DNA from 4 places in the Pseudomonas sp. CMR5c genome. Region 2 is predicted to be linked to each of the others. Evidence: predicted binding sites of a transcription regulator. Region 2 holds the regulator's gene; each other region holds the start of a gene.
The links. The regulator sigma-54, encoded in region 2, starts transcription at its own class of promoters, with help from an activator protein. The targets are predictions, from matches to a motif close to ANTGGCATNNANNTTGCTNT.
Positions count from the first base shown of each region.

Region 1: a site for sigma-54 is predicted at 3,437-3,456, ahead of glnK (P-II family nitrogen regulator). Genes of this name have one in related genera too.
Region 3: a site for sigma-54 is predicted at 2,334-2,353, ahead of flgB (flagellar basal body rod protein FlgB). Genes of this name have one in related genera too.
Region 4: a site for sigma-54 is predicted at 1,765-1,784, ahead of C4K40_RS09600 (CmpA/NrtA family ABC transporter substrate-binding protein). Genes of this name have one in related genera too.

Region 1 covers NZ_CP027705.1:6,578,107-6,582,700, forward strand. The annotation lists gene C4K40_RS30455 (HAD family hydrolase) at 1-388, shown strand, start outside; gene sutA (transcriptional regulator SutA) at 466-789, opposite strand; gene C4K40_RS30465 (secondary thiamine-phosphate synthase enzyme YjbQ) at 891-1,316, opposite strand; gene C4K40_RS30470 (ammonium transporter) at 1,526-2,863, opposite strand; gene glnK (P-II family nitrogen regulator) at 2,899-3,237, opposite strand; gene C4K40_RS30480 (accessory factor UbiK family protein) at 3,649-3,909, shown strand; gene C4K40_RS30485 (YifB family Mg chelatase-like AAA ATPase) at 4,067-4,594, shown strand, end outside.
Region 2 covers NZ_CP027705.1:1,039,514-1,044,107, reverse strand. The annotation lists gene lptC (LPS export ABC transporter periplasmic protein LptC) at 1-128, shown strand, start outside; gene lptA (lipopolysaccharide transport periplasmic protein LptA) at 115-660, shown strand; gene lptB (LPS export ABC transporter ATP-binding protein) at 660-1,385, shown strand; gene C4K40_RS04695 (RNA polymerase factor sigma-54) at 1,568-3,061, shown strand; gene hpf (ribosome hibernation-promoting factor, HPF/YfiA family) at 3,221-3,526, shown strand; gene ptsN (PTS IIA-like nitrogen regulatory protein PtsN) at 3,539-4,003, shown strand; gene rapZ (RNase adapter RapZ) at 4,006-4,594, shown strand, end outside.
Region 3 covers NZ_CP027705.1:5,051,430-5,056,023, forward strand. The annotation lists gene flgE (flagellar hook protein FlgE) at 1-662, opposite strand, end outside; gene flgD (flagellar hook assembly protein FlgD) at 692-1,420, opposite strand; gene flgC (flagellar basal body rod protein FlgC) at 1,436-1,879, opposite strand; gene flgB (flagellar basal body rod protein FlgB) at 1,883-2,290, opposite strand; gene cheR (protein-glutamate O-methyltransferase CheR) at 2,534-3,361, opposite strand; gene C4K40_RS23115 (chemotaxis protein CheV) at 3,405-4,337, opposite strand; gene flgA (flagellar basal body P-ring formation chaperone FlgA) at 4,413-4,594, shown strand, end outside.
Region 4 covers NZ_CP027705.1:2,038,200-2,042,793, reverse strand. The annotation lists gene rmf (ribosome modulation factor) at 300-515, shown strand; gene C4K40_RS09605 (quinone-dependent dihydroorotate dehydrogenase) at 652-1,671, opposite strand; gene C4K40_RS09600 (CmpA/NrtA family ABC transporter substrate-binding protein) at 1,840-3,048, shown strand; gene C4K40_RS09595 (ANTAR domain-containing response regulator) at 3,064-3,639, shown strand; gene C4K40_RS09585 (NarK/NasA family nitrate transporter) at 3,873-4,594, shown strand, end outside.

The DNA.
Region 1 (4,594 bases), 1.3 Mb from region 2:
GGACATCTTCCCCGAGGTGCAACCGACCCTGGAGGCCCTGGCCAATCACTTCGCCCTGGGAGTGGTCACCAACGGCAATGCCGACGTGCGTCGCCTGGGCCTGGCGGACTATTTCCAGTTCGCCCTGTGCGCCGAGGACATCGGCATCGCCAAACCCGATGCCCGGCTGTTCCAGGAGGCCTTGCAACGCGGCGGCGCCAGTGCCGACACCGCGGTGCATATCGGTGACCACCCGGGCGACGACATTGCCGGCGCCCAGCAGGCCGGCTTGCGCGCCATCTGGTTCAACCCGGGCGGCAAGGCCTGGGAAGCCGAACGCGCACCCGATGCGCAGATCCGCAGCCTGACCGAACTACCCGCGCTGCTGGGACGCTGGAAATCCCTCTAGACGCTCGCCCGCTTTTTACACCGGCATGAAAAAACCCGCAGCGACGGCGGGTTTTTTCAGCAAGCAAGTAGCAAGGCTCAGATAGGCCGGCTGCCGTACTTGTTATCAGGCTTCTTGGGCGGGTCGGCGACCACGTTGGCCTCGACTTCCTGCACTTTACCGCCACGGGCCAGGAATTCTTCCATGGCACGCGCCAGTGCATCGCGCTCCTTGTTCTTGGCTTCGACACTCGGCAGCTCGTCTACCGAGACAGCGGCCTTGGACTTGCCTTTGGCGGTCGGAGCGGGAGCATCACCGCCATCGTCTTCCGCCACATCTTCGGCGGCCGCTTCAAGACCTTCTTCGGTATCGTCTTCGTCACCTACTTCGAGGTCGTCGTTTTCCAGATCATCGTCGCTCATGTTCTACCTCATGACTTGCGAAAAGCAGATTAGTTATAGCCCAGCTCGGCCATCTGTCGAAGGCTGCCGGAAAAAATCAACATCCACTGATACTCAGCGGCTTATGCCTTATCACCCTGCAAGGTGACAAGGACTTTACGAGCACCGCCGTGATCACGGTGCTCGCCCAGGTAAACACCTTGCCAGGTGCCCAACGCCAGCCGGCCCGCCGAGATCGGCAAAGTCAGCTGACAGCCTAGCAAACTGGCCTTGAAGTGGGCCGGGAGGTCGTCCGCGCCTTCGTCGTTGTGTTCGTACCCGCTCATGCCTTGGGGCACCAGGGTATTGAAGAAACGTTCGAAGTCGCGCCGGACCGCCGGGTCGGCATTCTCGTTGACGGTCAACGAGGCCGAGGTATGTTGCAGCAACAAGTGCAGCAGTCCGACTCGATATGCCTTCAACTCAGGCAAGCCGGCGAGCAACTCGTCCGTTACCAGGTGAAAGCCCCGGGGCCTGGCCCGCAGGGTAATCAGGGTCTGTTGCCACATACCTATCTCCACGCTTCGGCGCGCATTCTAGCGCGCTCAGGAAAAAAACAAAGCGCCGAATAATCCTGCTTTAGTGTAAGCATTTGCCCTACTAAAAATCGTCTGGCAAACCTGCCAAGGCTCATCATAAAAACCTTTCAGCCTTCCTCAATGACAAGCACCAGGCAAAAAAATGCCCGGCCGAAGCCGGGCTTTTTCGAGCAGGGTGCTTACAGGTTGTAACCGCGCTCATTGTGCTGGGCCAGGTCGAGGCCAACAGCCTCTTCTTCCTCGGTCACCCGCAGGCCGATGATCGCATCCAGCACCTTGAGGATGATGAAGGTCGCCACGGCGGTGTAGATCACGGTCAGGCCCACGCCCTTGGCCTGGACCCAGACCTGCGCGGCAACGTCGGTCACGGTGCCGAAGCCACCCAGGGCCGGGGCGGCGAAGACCCCGGTCAGGATCGCTCCGAGAATGCCGCCAATGCCATGCACGCCGAAGGCATCCAGGGAGTCGTCATACCCCAGCTTGCGCTTGAGGCTGGTCGCGCAGAAGAAGCACACCACACCCGCCGCCAGGCCGATGACCAGGGCCCCCATCGGGCCGACGGTACCGGCCGCCGGAGTGATCGCCACCAGGCCTGCCACCACGCCCGAGGCGATCCCCAGGGCGCTGGGTTTACCGTGGGTGAGCCACTCGGCAAACATCCAGCCCAGGGCCGCGGCAGCGGTAGCGATCTGGGTCACCAGCATGGCCATGCCGGCAGTGCCATTGGCCGCTGCAGCGGAACCGGCGTTGAAACCGAACCAGCCGATCCACAGCATCGCCGCGCCCATCAGGGTGTAGCCGAGGTTGTGCGGGGCCATCGGCGTGGTCGGGAAGCCCTTGCGCTTGCCCAGCACCAGGCAGCAGACCAGGCCGGCGATACCGGCGTTGATATGGACTACGGTGCCGCCGGCGAAATCCAGCACGCCCCAGTCGCCCATCAGCGAACCCGGACCGCTCCAGACCATGTGCGCAATGGGCGCATAGACCACGGTGAACCAGATGCCCATGAAGATCAGCATCGCCGAGAACTTCATCCGCTCGGCGAAGGCACCGACGATCAGCGCCGGAGTGATGATGGCGAAGGTCATCTGGAAGGTGACGAACACCGCTTCGGGGAACAGCGCTGCCGGACCGGTCACGCTGGCCGGGGTGATACCGGCGAGGAAGGCCTTGGACAGGCCGCCGACGAAGGAATTGAGGTTGACCACGCCAGCTTCCATCCCGCTGGTGTCGAACGCGATGCTGTAGCCATAGATGAACCACAGGACAGTCACCAGGCCAGTGATGGCGAAGCACTGCATCATCACCGAAAGAATGTTCTTGGACCGCACCATGCCGCCGTAGAACAGCGCCAGCCCGGGGATGGTCATGAACAGTACCAGGGCGGTGGAGGTGAGCATCCAGGCGGTGTCGCCGGAATTGAGGACTGGAGCAGCCGCTTCGTCTGCCGCCATGGCCAAGCCAGGCATTACGAGGGGCAAAAGGGCTCCTAGCCCTGCGAATTTACGCAGAGTCATGTTGTTTTCTCCTGGGGCGTTGGGTTTGGGGCGGCTTAGATTGCGTCGGTATCGGTTTCGCCGGTACGGATGCGAATAGCCTGTTCCAGATTGACCACGAAGATCTTGCCGTCACCGATCTTGCCGGTGTTGGCAGCCTTGGTGATGGCCTCGATGACCCGGTCCAGATCCTTGTCGTCGATGGCGACATCGATCTTCACCTTGGGCAGGAAATCGACCACGTATTCCGCGCCGCGGTACAGCTCGGTATGGCCCTTCTGCCGACCGAAGCCCTTGACCTCGGTGACGGTAATGCCCTGCACGCCGATTTCGGACAGCGACTCGCGCACGTCGTCCAACTTGAACGGCTTGATGATGGCGGTGACTAGCTTCATGAAACTCTCTCCCGAATTGGTGGACTTGCCCCAGGAAAACAAACCCGACTCAAGTCTAAGCGCAGTGCCTGGCTTTGTAACGCATCGTCGGCCCTCCTCAGCCGGACCGACGCTAGCCGCCCTGACGAAACACTCCCCGTTTCGTCGGTCGCACTGCATTCGTCACAGCGACTGCATCAGTGCATGGGTCACCAGGGTCTAAGCAGAAAGCTTGCCAGGTCGGGAAACACCAGCGATTTCATGAAGTTGCCCGCGGCCCGCGGCCAGGGGCGGGAAAACCCGCCACCGATACGCACGATAACGGTGCGCGCGGTTGCGGCCCGATGCGCAAAAAACGTGCAGGCCGGGCGGCGCCAAGCCCTCGGTTCGTGCGTGATACACTGCGGCCCATCAGCTATTCAGGACATTCCCATGCTCGCCCCCAAAGATCTCCTCGACGCCCTGAGCGGTCATGCCTCGCGCTTGTTCAGCGGCGAAACTCCCCTGCCGCGCAACGAAATCGAAAGCCAGTTCAAGGCCCTGCTGCAAAGCGGCTTCAGCAAGCTGGACCTGGTCAGCCGGGAAGAATTCGACAGCCAGATGGTGGTCCTGGCGCGCACCCGGGCCCGCCTGGAAAGCCTGGAAGCCAAGGTCGCCGAGCTGGAAGCCAGGCTTGAGCCGAAGGATCAATGAGCTGACACCCTCCTCGCCGGCCGCGCGCCTTCATCAAGGCTGAAGGACAGGCCGGCGACACATCCTGTCTGCATTGCCCAGCGCTCGCGCTGCCCCCCTCGCCTATCCTTGCAACACCGCAGGATGCGGTTCCCGCCGCTGCAAGGAAGAACGTCGCATGTCCCTGGCCATCATCCACAGCCGCGCCCAGATGGGCGTACAGGCTCCGGCCGTCAGTGTCGAAGTGCACCTGGCCAACGGCCTGCCGAGCCTGACCCTGGTGGGGCTGCCCGAAACCGCGGTCAAGGAAAGCAAGGACCGGGTCCGCAGCGCGATCCTCAACGCCGGCTTCGACTTCCCCGCCCGGCGCATCACCCTCAACCTGGCTCCCGCCGACCTGCCCAAGGACGGTGGACGCTTCGACCTGGCGATCGCCCTGGGCATCCTCGCGGCCAGCCAGCAACTACCGGCCACGGCGCTGGACCGCGTCGAGTGCCTGGGCGAGTTGGCGTTGTCCGGGGCCGTGCGCCCGGTGCGCGGCGTGCTGCCGGCGGCCCTGGCAGCACGGGATGCCGGCCATGCCTTGCTGGTGCCCCGGGCCAATGCCGAGGAAGCCTGCCTGGCCTCGGGCCTGAGCGTGATCGCGGTCGACCATTTGCTGGAGGCGGCGGCCCATCTCAACGGGCAGGCGCCGATCCCGGCCTGC
Region 2 (4,594 bases):
AGACCGAGCAAGCCGTTAGAATCGACGGCGCCGACGGCGTGACCACTGCCAAGGGAATGAAAGCGTATTTGAAAGACGGCAGGATGAACCTGCTATCGAACGTAAGAGGACAGTATGAGGCTCGTTAAAACCCTCCCTATTTTGCTCAGTCTGGGCGCAGCACTGGGAAGCGTGAGCGCCTGGGCTCTGCCGAACGATAGCCAACAGCCGATCCGCATCCAGGCCGATGACGCCCAGCTCGACGACAAGAATGGCGTGGCCACCTACAAGGGCGACGTGATCATCACTCAGGGCTCGATGAAGATCACCGGCAATACCGTGACCATCACCCGGGCCAAGACCGGTGAAATCGACGTAGTGACCTCGGTGGGCAACCTGGCCTACTTCGAGCAACTGCAGAAGCAGACCGATCCGAAGCCGGTCCAGGCCTATGCCGTGACCATCCAGTACCATGCCCAGCAAAACCGCATCGTGCTGATCGACAAGGCCAAGGTCATCAACGACGGCAACACCACCGAAGGCGAGAAGATCGTCTACGACACCGTCAAGCAAGTGGCCAACGCCGGTCGCGCCAACGGCAGCTCGGTTACTGCGCCACGTCCGCGAATCGACATGGTCATCCAGCCGAAAAAGAAAACCGACGAGCAAAAGGCCCAGTAATGGCAACTCTCAAAGCCCAGCACCTGGCCAAGAGCTACAAGAGCCGCCAGGTCGTGCGTGATGTCAGCCTGTCCATCGACAGCGGCCAGATCGTCGGCCTGCTTGGCCCCAACGGTGCCGGCAAGACCACCTGCTTCTACATGATCGTGGGCCTGGTCCAGGCCGACCAGGGCCGAGTCCTGATCGACGACCTGGACGTCAGCCACCAGCCGATGCACGGCCGCGCCCGTGCAGGTATCGGCTACCTGCCCCAGGAAGCCTCGATCTTCCGCAAGCTGTCGGTGGCCGACAACATCATGGCCATCCTCGAGACCCGCAAGGAACTGGACAAGGCCGGCCGTCGCCAGGAGCTGGAAAGCCTGCTGCAGGAATTCCACATCAACCACATCCGCGACAACCTCGGCATGAGCCTGTCCGGTGGTGAGCGCCGCCGCGTGGAAATCGCCCGGGCCCTGGCCACCGCCCCCAAGTTCATCCTGCTGGACGAACCTTTCGCAGGCGTGGACCCGATCTCGGTCGGCGACATCAAGCAGATCATCCACCACCTCAAGGCCAAGGGGATCGGCGTGCTGATCACCGACCACAACGTCCGCGAAACCCTGGACATCTGTGAGACCGCCTATATCGTCAACGACGGACAACTGATCGCCGAAGGCGACTCCCAGACCATCCTGGCCAACGAACTGGTCAAGGAAGTCTACCTGGGCCATGAGTTCCGCCTGTAAGGGCTGAGGTGCAGGACCCATTGCCTGGGCGCTGGGAACGATAAAACCCCACAAACTTTATTGTTACAGCGCTCTAGGCAAACACTTCAGTTTCAGGCATATAATTTGCTTATGTTTGGCGCTCCGGCGCCCTGTAGTGGATGGCGCATGTGCGCCGGCAATTAAGGTGTTAAGCCCCTGCCATGAAACCATCGCTAGTCCTGAGAATGGGCCAGCAGCTGACGATGACACCGCAGCTGCAACAGGCCATCCGCCTGCTCCAACTGTCGACCCTGGACCTGCAACAGGAAATCCAGGAAGCCCTGGAGTCCAACCCGATGCTCGAACGCCAGGAAGAGGGCGACGACTTCGACAACAGCGACCCCCTGGCCGACAACACCGAGTCCAAACCCAACACCGAGATCCAGGAACCCTCCTACCAGGAAACCACCCAGACGGTGGACAGCCTCGAGGACGGTGAATGGAACGAGCGCATCCCCAACGAGCTGCCGGTGGATACCGCCTGGGAAGATGTGTACCAGACCAGCGCCAGCAGCCTGCCCAGCAGCGATGATGACGAGTGGGACTTCACCACCCGCACCTCGGCTGGCGAAAGCCTGCAGAGCCACCTGCTCTGGCAGCTGAACCTGGCCCCGATGTCGGACACCGACCGCCTGATCGCAGTGACCCTGATCGACTGCATCAACAACCAGGGCTACCTGGACGAAACCCTGGAAGAGATTCTCGAAGCCTTCGACCCCGAGCTGGATATCGAGCTGGATGAGGTCGAGGCCGTGCTGCACCGCATACAGCAATTCGAGCCGGCCGGCATCGGCGCCCGCAGCCTGGGCGAATGCCTGCTGCTGCAACTGCGCCAGTTGCCGGCGAGAACACCTTGGCTGGCCGAGGCCCAGCGCCTGGTCAACGACTACATCGACCTGCTGGGCAGCCGCGACTACAGCCAACTGATGCGCCGCATGAAGCTCAAGGAAGACGAACTGCGCCAGGTCATCGAACTGGTCCAGAGCCTCAACCCGCGCCCGGGTTCGCAGATCGAGTCCAGCGAAGCCGAGTACGTGGTTCCTGACGTCATCGTGCGCAAGGACAACGAACGCTGGCTGGTGGAGCTGAACCAGGAATCCGTGCCACGCCTGCGGGTCAACGCCCAGTACGCCGGGTTCGTGCGCCGCGCCGATACCAGTGCGGACAACACCTTCATGCGCAACCAGTTGCAGGAGGCCCGCTGGTTCATCAAGAGCCTGCAGAGCCGCAATGAAACCCTGATGAAGGTCGCCACCCAGATCGTCGAGCACCAACGCGGATTCCTCGAGTACGGCGACGAAGCGATGAAGCCCCTGGTCCTGCACGACATCGCCGAAGCGGTGGGCATGCACGAGTCGACGATTTCCCGGGTGACCACGCAGAAATTCATGCATACCCCACGGGGCATATATGAGCTGAAATACTTTTTCTCGAGCCACGTCAGCACCTCCGAAGGCGGTGAATGCTCGTCTACGGCGATCCGCGCGATCATCAAGAAACTGGTGGCTGCGGAAAATCAGAAAAAGCCGTTGAGTGACAGCAAGATCGCTGGTTTACTGGAGGCACAAGGTATCCAGGTAGCCCGCCGGACCGTCGCCAAGTACCGCGAATCCCTTGGGATCGCGCCTTCCAGCGAACGCAAGCGGTTGATGTAGCCGCCGGGCTGGCCACAGCGTTTCGGAGTGTGCTTGAAACCCGCCGAGCGATGACCGGGCAAGGTAGCCCGATCGATGTGCAGGCTGGTTTCAGACACAGTCTAGGTGGCAGGCAAAACGGCCTGCCGCGTTATGCACTGGCAACGAAGGAGAAGCTGTATGCAAGTCAACATCAGTGGACACCAACTCGAAGTGACTGAACCTCTGCGCGTCTACATCGGCGAGAAGCTCGACCGACTGGAACGCCATTTCGACAAGATCACCAATGTGCAGGTCACCATGGCCGTCGAGAAGCTGAAGCAGAAAATCGAGGCGACCCTGCACATCCACGGTGGGGAGGTCGTCGCCAATGCAGAACATGACGATATGTATGCCGCAATCGACCTGCTCACGGACAAGCTTGACCGCCAACTGAAAAAGCATAAGGAAAAGCAACTCCACCTTCTCCAAGGCACGGGTCGCTGATACTCCCCTCCCATGATCCGACTTGAAAGCATCCTGACCCCCGGCCGTTCCCTGGTGAACGTGCCGGGCGGCAGTAAAAAACGCGCCCTCGAACAAATTGCCAACCTGATCAGCCGTGAAGTGCCTGATCTGGAGATGCAGGACGTATTCGAGAGCCTGATCGCCCGCGAGAAACTCGGCTCCACCGGGTTCGGCAACGGCATCGCTATTCCCCACTGCCGCCTCAAAGGCTGCGAGTCCCCCATCAGCGCGCTGATGCACCTGGACGCCCCGATCGACTTCGATGCCATCGACGGCGCTCCCGTGGACCTGCTGTTCGTACTGCTGGTCCCGGAGGCCGCCACCGATGCGCACCTGGAACTGCTCCGGCAGATCGCCAGCATGCTCGATCGCAAGGAAGTTCGTGAGCGGCTGCGCAGCGCCACCAGCAACGAAGCCTTGTACCAGGTCGTGCTGGACGAACAGAACGGTCGGTAACCATGCGTCTGATCATCGTCAGCGGCCGTTCCGGCTCAGGTAAAAGCACCGCCCTCGATGTTCTGGAGGACCACGGCTACTACTGCATTGACAACCTGCCAGCCGGCCTGCTGCCCGAGCTGGCCGAACGCGCGTTGATCCATACCGAATTGGCGCAACCGCTGGTGGCGGTGTCCATCGACGCCCGCAACCTGCCAAGCCACCTGTCGCGCTTTCCGGAGCTGCTGGAAGAAGTTCGCAGCCGGCACATCCAGTGCGATGTGCTGTACCTGGACGCCGACGAGGAAACCCTGCTCAAGCGCTTCTCGGAAACCCGCCGGCGCCATCCCTTGAGCAGCGCCAACCGCTCGCTGGCCGAGGCCATCCATGACGAGACCCAACTATTGGGGCCGATCGTCGACCTGGCCGACCTCAAGGTCAACACCACCAACCTCAATCTCTACCAGCTGCGGGATACCATCAAGCTGCGGCTGTTGAACCAGCCCGAGCCAGGCACTGCCTTCCTGGTGGAATCTTTCGGATTCAAGCGCGGCATGCCGGTGGACGCCGACCTGGTGTTCGATGTGCGTTGCCTGCCCAACCCGTACTGGA
Region 3 (4,594 bases), 2.8 Mb from region 2:
TCGTTGGGATTGGACGTCTTGATCATGTACTGATCCATGACGTGCTTGTTGCCCTGGGAGTCATACACCGGGGTGCTGAACTGCTTGCTGTAGGTTTCGCTCTTGGTCGGATCGAACACATACGCCGGGGCCGGAGCCGTAGGATTGACGTTGATCGGAGTTTCGCTGGAGTTCAGGTTGATGGTCGAGGAGATCGAATCGGTCGGCTTTGGCGCCAGGTTCGAAGTATCGATCCGCAGGTCGGTCAGCACGCCGTTGATGATCTTGCCGTTGGCATCCACGGCATAACCTTGCAGGCGGGCAGTGCCGTCGCTGGTGGTGATGTAGCCTTCCTTGTCGGCCTTGAAGGCGCCGGCGCGGGTATAGCTCAGCGAGCCATTGGTGCTCAGCACGAAGAAACCCTGGCCCTGGATCCCCATGTCCAGCACGTTGCCGGTGTTGTTGATATCACCGTTGGTGAACTGCTGGGACACGTTGGCCAGGCGCACGCCGTTACCCACTACCTGGGTGCCGCTGCCCAGCTTGGTGGCCGAGTACACGTCGGCGAATTCCGCACGGGAAGACTTGAAGCCGGTGGTGGCGACGTTGGCGATGTTGTTGCCGGTCACGTCCAGTTGCTTGTTGGCAGCGTAGAGACCGCTAAGGCCGATATTGAAAGACATATTCCACTCCTCGTGCCGCTTAGTCGGCTCTAGATACCAATAGTTTGTACTTTGGACAGCCCGATCGGGCTGCTCATGCCCGCCAGGTTCAGCATCAGCTCACCGCCGGTCTGGCTGATGGTGACGCTGTTGACCGTGGCCGGCAGGTAAGTGATCAGGGAAGTACCCTTGCCATCGATGGTGGTACTGGCCTTGAAGGTGTAGTTGCCCGGCGGGGCCTTGGTGCCGTCGGCCTTGGTGCCATCCCAGACGAAGCTGGCGTTGCCAGCCTTCTGGCTGCCCATGTCGATGGTCTTGACGGTGTTGCCGTCCTTGTCGGTGATGGCCACGGTGACCGAGCTCACGCTGGTCGGAACGGTCACCGACCCGGTCATGCTCTTGCTGGTATCGACCTGGGTGGTGCCGCTCTGGACGATCACCGAGCGCCCGACCAGGGACGAAGCCTGCAAGGCCTGGGACGATTTGTAGTTGCCCGTGATGGAGTTCACCGACGTATTGAGCGTGGTGATCCCTTCCAGGGTCGAGAATTGCGCCAACTGGGCCACGAACGCACTGTTGTCCTGAGGATCCAGCGGGTTCTGGTTATTCAGCTGGGTTACCAGCAGCTTGAGGAATGCATCCTTGCCCAGGGACTGCTTGCCGGTGGTGCTGTTGGTTGCCGCAGCGAGGCCATCAGCACTGGTGGTCGTGGTCTTTTTCGACGAATTGGCCAGCACATCCTTGAGGGATGGGGCTGTAGTGGTATCAGTAACGCTCATCGGATTCGCCCCTTATCACTGACCGAGGGTCAGGACCTTCTGCATCATGGTTTTGGCGGTATTCATCATTTCAGCGTTGGTCTGGAACGAACGGCTGGCGGAAATCATGTCGGCCATCTCTTCCACCACATTGACGTTGGGGTAGTAGACATAGCCCTTGGCATCGGCTGCCGGATGATTGGGCTCGTAGCGCGCCTCGAGGTTGCTCTGGTCCTCGACCACGCCCAACACTTGTACGCCCTGCCCGGCAGCGTCCTGACTCTGGAACAGCGAACCGCGATCACCACCCTGAGCGTTCTGGAACATGGTGGCGAACACCGGATGCCGGGCGCGGTAGGTCTGGTCGATGCTCGACGACACGCTCTCGGCGTTGGCTATGTTACTGGCGACGGTGTTCAGACGAGTGGTCTGGGCGCTCATGCCACTACCGGCAATATTGAAAACACTGGCAAGGGACATGGATTACTCTCCGCGCAGGGCTGCCACCAGCCCTTTGAATTTGCTGTTGAGCAGCGTGAAGCTGGCCTGGAATTCCACCGCGTTCTGCGCATAGTTCGACTGCTCGAGCTGCGCGTCCACGGTGTTCTGGTCGATCGAAGGTTGCATTGGCGTGCGATATTGCAGCGACTCGTCGCCAGCGCTCACGCCTTGCGCTTCGATGTGCCGGTTATTGGTCAGGTTCAAACCGAACGTCCCCTTGTTGACCTTTTCGTTCTGCTCGGCGAGCACGGCGGAAAAGTCCAGGTCCCGAGCCTTGTAGTTCGGGGTGTCGGCGTTGGAGATGTTGTTGGCCAATACTTCGGCCCGCTTGGCGCGAAAGCCGAGAGCCTGTTCGTGAATACCGAGCGCTTTATCGAAGCTGATGCTCATGTCGGGAAACCTTTGGGTGACCTGATTTTACGTTGACATCAAACTAGCAATCCGCGTGCCAACCTAGGAAACCCCGTAAATCAAGGCCCTCGCAGTAACGGCAAGGCGGCAAATGCCAGAAAAGCGGCAATGGTTTTCCGCGCAGCGCCGGCAAAGCGGCAATCACCCTGCCATCTCGGCATTAAATGACGAACATGAAAAAGGAGGCCCGAGGGCCTCCTTTGGCGTAGCGATCAATCCAGGTTACTTGGCCTGGTAGATGATCCCCGGGTTGCACTGGACCATCTGGTAATGATCCGGCAAGCCGTTGAGCGCCTCGGACGCCCCCAGGAACAGGTAACCGCCCGGCTTCAGGGTGCTGTGGATGCGCATCAGGATGTCCTTCTTCACTTCCGCCGAGAAGTAGATCAGGACGTTGCGGCAGAACACGATGTCGAACTTGCCCAGGCTGGCATAGCTGTCCAGCAGGTTGAACGAGCGGAACTCAACGCGGTTCTTGATCGGCGACTTGACCACCCAGCGCCCCGGCCCCTTGGGGTCGAAATAACGCTGCAGGCGATCGGCCGACAAGCCGCGACCAATGGCCAGGCTGTCGTATTCACCGGTCTTGCAGTTGTTGAGCATGGTCCCGGACAGATCGGTTGCGACGATCTGCGCGCCCATCTTCAACTGGCCCATGTTGGTACGCTCGAACTCGTCGATGGACATCGACAACGAGTAAGGCTCCTGTCCCGAGGAACAAGCCGCGGACCAGATCCGCAAGCGCTGGTTGGGATTGGCCTTGATCGCCTCGGGAAGCACTTTGTTCTTCAACACCTCGAATGGGTAGGTGTCGCGGAACCACAAGGTCTCGTTGGTCGTCATGGCATCCACTACCATCTCGCGCAAACCGCCGCGTGGCTGGGTCTGGATCCGCTGAACCAGCTCGCCCAAGGTTTTTATACCTTGCTGCTCCATCAGTTTGTTGAGACGGCTCGAGACCAGATATTGCTTGTTTTCCCCGAGCAAAATACCACAGGCTTTTTCCAGGAAGACCCGGAACTGTTCAAAATCCAAATTACCCGTAGACAATGCTGCCGCCTCTTAAATCTAGGTCCACCAAGGGCCACTGCCCTCAGCTGTGGTCTGCTGCTTTGATCCGGTCGACTACCCGGGAAGCCAGGTCATCAGGGCGGAACTTGGCAAGGAAGTCATCGGCACCGACCTTCTTCACCATCGCCTGATTGAACACCCCTGACAACGAAGTATGCAGGATGATGTGCAGCTTTTGCATGCGTGGATCGTTACGTATCTCGGCCGTGAGGGTGTAGCCGTCCATTTCAGGCATCTCGATGTCGGAAATCATCATGAGGAATTCCTCTTCCGGCTTCTTGCCTTCGTCGACCAGCTTGCGCAGGTAGTCCAGCGCCTGCCGACCGTCGTTCAACGCCACCACTTCCACGCCCACTGTCTGCAGGCAGCGAGTGACTTGCTTGCGCGCCACCGACGAATCGTCGACGGTCAGCACCCGCAGGGAAATGGCCTTGTGCTGGGTCTCGACATCCACCACGCCTGCCGAGATCGATTCGGAAGTTGGCGCGACTTCCGCCAGGATCTTCTCCACATCGATGATTTCGACCAGCTGGTTATCGACCCGGGTCACCGCCGTGAGGTAGTGATCGCGCCCTGTGCCCTTGGGTGGCGGATGGATCTCTTCCCAGTTCATGTTGACGATGCGTTCCACCGAGCGCACCAGGAATCCCTGGGTCTTGGTGTTGTACTCAGTGATGATGACGAACGGATTGCTCTGATCCTGCAACCCGCCAGACCCAGTGGCCATTGCCAGATCCAGGATCGGAATGGTCGCCCCTCGAATATTCGCGACACCGCACACCACAGGACTGGATTTGGGCATCAAGGTCAGCTTCGGGCATTGCAGCACCTCGCGAACCTTGAATACGTTGATCCCGTAGAGTTGCCCACCGTCCAGACGGAACAGCAGCAGCTCCAGGCGATTCTGCCCAACCAATTGCGTGCGCTGGTTTACCGAATCCATTACACCAGCCATGCCCAGACTCCCCAAAGCTTTAAGATCCGACGCACGCTCATTGCTAAACGGCACGGCGCTTGCTTTTTAACTGTTATGAACGCCAAAACGACATTTTTTCGACGCCTAACATCACCTGGCCGCAGAGTGCTCTGCGCCCTTGCGATGCTGTGCATTTTAAACCCTGGCGGCCCTGCCATTGCTGATTCGGTCACCCTGCCTGATCTACTTATCGGCGTCACTCAAGGGTTTCTTGAATTCACGGTAGAAGACTACCT
Region 4 (4,594 bases), 1.0 Mb from region 2:
CTAAAGCATTAACCTCATCATCTAGTAGAGACCTGATCACAGCAGGCTTTGCTCCAAGGAGACCGTGCAAAAACCGCTCTGGCTTATGGCCTGGACAGCATTATGGTTACGTTCTTATGACAAAACGATCATTCACTTGCTGTGACCTATTGGTTAGAACTCAACACAGGTTGGCGCCGCAACGGCGTCGACATCAAGGCTCGCGACGCCGGCAGCGAGCACCAACGGCAGAACCGATCTGCCCGACCTCAACGAAGGTCGACGGGACATATACAGTCAACAAGTGAGGGAAACACCCTATGAGAAGACTAAAGCGTGATCCGTTGGAAAGAGCGTTTTTACGCGGATATCAGTATGGCGTTAATGGCAAGTCCCGTGAGCTTTGCCCATTTACTCTACCGTCGGTACGCCAAGCCTGGATCAACGGCTGGCGCGAAGGACGCGGCGACAACTGGGACGGTATGACAGGCACTGCGGGTATACACAGACTCAACGAACTTCGCGCTGTCGGCTGATCAGGGCACATTCCGACACCTAAAACTTGAATAGATGACGATTTAACCACGCGCGCCCCATCCGGGCGGCGGGCTTCGGCCCAGGGGCTCCTTCAAGGAGCCCTTTTTATTGCCGCCGCAACAGTCCGCCGATGCCTCAGCCCATCGCCGCGATGGCATCCACCGATTCGCGAATCAGCGCCGGTCCTTTATAGATGAACCCCGAATACAGCTGCACCAGGCTCGCTCCGGCGGCGATCTTCTCGGCCGCATGCTTGCCTTCGGTGATGCCGCCCACCGCGATGATCGGCAGGCGACCGGCCAGCTCGGAAGCCAGGACCTTGACCGTATGGGTGCTCTTCTCCCGCACCGGCGCACCGGACAGGCCACCGGCCTCGTCGCAATGCTCCAGGCCTTCGACGCCTTCACGGCTGAGGGTGGTGTTGGTGGCGATCACCGCATCCATGCCCGCCTCCAGCAGGGCGCGGGCCACTTCCACGGTTTCTTCATCGCTCATGTCCGGAGCGACCTTGATCGCCAGCGGCACACGCTTGCCATGGATCGCGGTCAATTCCTCCTGGCGCCGGCCCAGGGCGGCCAACAGCTGCTTGAGGGACTCGCCGAACTGCAGGCTGCGCAGGCCCGGGGTGTTGGGTGAGCTGACGTTGACCGTGATGTAGCTGGCCCGGGAATAGACCTTGTCCAGGCAGATCAGGTAGTCGTCCACCGCCCGCTCCACCGGGGTATCGAAGTTCTTGCCGATGTTGATCCCCAGCACGCCCCGGTACTTGGCGGCGGCGACCCGCGCCAGCAGGTTATCGACCCCCAGGTTGTTGAAACCCATGCGGTTGATGATGCCCTCGGCCTCCGGCAGGCGGAAGATCCGTGGCTTGGGGTTGCCTGGCTGCGGGCGCGGGGTGACGGTGCCGATCTCGACGAAACCGAAACCCAGCTGGGAGAAGCCATCGATGGCCGCGCCGTTCTTGTCCAGGCCGGCGGCCAGCCCCACCGGGTTGGCGAACTCCAGGCCCATGACCGTCACCGGCTTTGATGCCGGAGCCTTGCACAGCAAGCCGTTGAGGCCCAGACGCCCGCCCGCGCCGATCAGGTCCAGGGACAGATCGTGGGAGGTTTCCGGGGAGAGTTTGAACAGCAGCTGGCGGGCCAGGTTATACATGGGCGCGATGGACTCGGTGGACAGCGAAATGGGGCGGCGATTATAGCCGGGCCCGGGCCCCACAGGCGAGGCACATCGGCAAATCCGACCAGCGCTGGCATATGCCTTGCACCTGCTGCTTCGCCATCCTCCCGGGCCAAGGCCAGGTCCTTCACGCAAGGTAGCCCCATGACTGAACACCTTCGCCCAGCGCTGGCCTGGGTCAACGGTAGCGATGCCCCGGAAAAGCCCGAACTGGACCTGGGCTTCATGGCCCTGACCGATTGCGCCTCGCTGGTAGTCGCCGCCACCCAGGGGTTCGCCCAGCCCCACGGCCTGACCCTGAACCTCAAGCGCCAGAGCTCCTGGTCCAGCCTGCGGGACAAACTGGTAAGCGGCGAACTGGACGCCGCCCACAGCCTGTACGGCCTGGTCTACGCCGTGCACCTGGGCATCGGCGGTACCAGCCCCTGCCCCATGGCGGTACTCATGGGCCTGAACCAGAACGGCCAGAGCATCAACCTGTCGCCGGGGCTGCAAGCCCTCGAGGTGACCAGCCCTGAAGCACTGGAGCGCCATGTGCACCAAAGCCGGGCGCGCCTGACTTTCGCCCAGACCTTTCCCACCGGCACCCACGCCCTGTGGCTGTACTACTGGCTGGCCAGCCAGGGCATCCATCCGCTGCAGGACGTGGACAGCGTGGTGGTACCGCCGCCGCAGATGGTGGCCCACCTGCAGGCAGGGCGCATCGACGGCTTCTGCGTCGGCGAACCCTGGAGCGCCAGCGCGGTGCAGCAAGACCTGGGCTTCACCCTGGCCACCAGCCAGGCGATCTGGCCGGATCATCCGGAAAAGGTCCTGGGCTGCACCCGAACCTTCGCCGAGCACTACCCCAACACCGCCCGAGCCCTGGTGATGGCCGTCCTGGAGGCCAGCCGCTTCATCGAGCAAAGCCTGGAGAACCGTCGAGGCACCGCCCGGCTACTGAGCGCCAGCGACTACCTCGACGCGCCGCTTGCCTGCATCGAACCACGACTGCTGGGCGACTACGCCGACGGCCTCGGCCATCGCTGGCGGGATCCCCATGCCCTGCGCTTTCACCAGCATGGCGCGGTGAACCAGCCCTATCTGTCAGACGGCATGTGGTTCATGACCCAGTTCCGCCGCTGGGGCCTGCTGCGCGAAGACCCGGACTACCTGGCCGTGGCACGCCAGGTACAGCAAGTGCAGCTCTACCGCGAAGCAGCGACAGCCCTGGGCATCGCCTGCGGCCCGCAGATGCGCAGCAGCCAGTTGATCGATGGCAAGGTCTGGGACGGCTCACAACCGGCCGCCTATGCCCGCAGCTTCCACCTGCACGCCCTGAACGACACCCCTGCCCTCTGCGCCCGGCACTGAGCGGAGCCTGCGAACATGCTGCGAATCTTGCTGATCAACGACACCGCGAAGAAAGTCGGGCGGCTCAAGGCGGCCCTCAGCGAGGCCGGCTTCGAAGTCATCGACGAATCCGGCCTGACCATCGACCTGCCCGGACGCGTCGAAGCGGTGCGTCCGGACGTGATCCTGATCGATACCGAGTCACCGGGGCGCGACGTCATGGAGCAAGTGGTGCTGGTCAGCCGCGACCAGCCCCGGCCCATCGTGATGTTCACCGACGAGCACGACCCGGGCGTGATGCGCCAGGCGATCAAATCCGGGGTCAGCGCCTACATAGTCGAAGGCATCCAGGTCCAGCGCCTGCAACCGATCCTCGATGTGGCCATGGCCCGCTTCGAGAGCGACCAGGCCCTGCGCGCCCAGTTGCAGGCCCGGGACCAGCAACTGGCGGAGCGCAAGCGCATCGAACTGGCCAAAGGGCTACTGATGAAGATGAAGGCCTGCGACGAGGAGCAGGCTTACACCCTGATGCGCCGCCAGGCCATGAGCCGGCAGCAGAAGCTGATCCAGGTGGCGGAACAGATCATCGCCATGCAGGAACTGCTGGGCTGACCCCGCCCCTGGCGGCGATTGGCCCGGCTCTTGCTATCGGATAAGCATCGGTAACCAACGGCGGTTGCCCCACCCACGACAAAGACGTCGCGCATCCTGCTCGCCCACCGCGAGCCGGGTGCCGGCGTCTTTTCGTTCTGGCCCCACTGCACGGGGCTGGTGGTGCGGCCGGCGTGGCGCACCCCCTCAAAGCCCATGACCACTTTCACGATTGCTGTCAGCCGAGGTGCGCGATGAGTTCAAGCTTCTGGAAATCCGGCCATGCCCCGACCCTGTTCGCGGCCTTTCTCTATTTCGACCTGAGTTTCATGGTCTGGTACCTGCTGGGACCACTGGCGGTACAGATCGCCAGCGACCTGCAGCTGACCACCCAGCAGCGCGGCCTGATGGTGGCCACGCCGATCCTCGCCGGCGCGGTGCTGCGCTTCGCCATGGGCCTGCTGGCCGATCGCCTGTCCCCCAAGACCGCCGGCCTGATCGGCCAGGCGATCGTCATCGGCGCGTTGTTCGGCGCCTGGACGCTAGGGGTCCACAGCTACCAGCAGGCCCTGCTGCTGGGAGTGTTCCTGGGCATGGCCGGCGCATCGTTCGCGGTGGCCCTGCCCCTGGCCTCGCAGTGGTATCCGCCGCAGCACCAGGGCAAGGCCATGGGCATCGCCGGCGCGGGCAACTCCGGCACGGTGTTCGCCGCGCTGCTGGCCCCGGCGCTGGCCGCGGCCTATGGCTGGAGCAATGTGTTCGGCTTCGCCCTGATCCCGCTGCTGCTGACCCTGGTGCTGTTCGCCTGGCTCGCGCAAAACGCCCCCGAACGGCCCCGGGCAAAGTCCATGGCGGACTACCTAAAGGCCCTGGGCGACCGCGACAGCTGGTGGTTCATGTTCTTCTACAGCGTCACCTTCGGCGGCTTCATCGGCCTGGCCAGCGCCCTGCCCGGCTACTTCAACGACCAGTACGG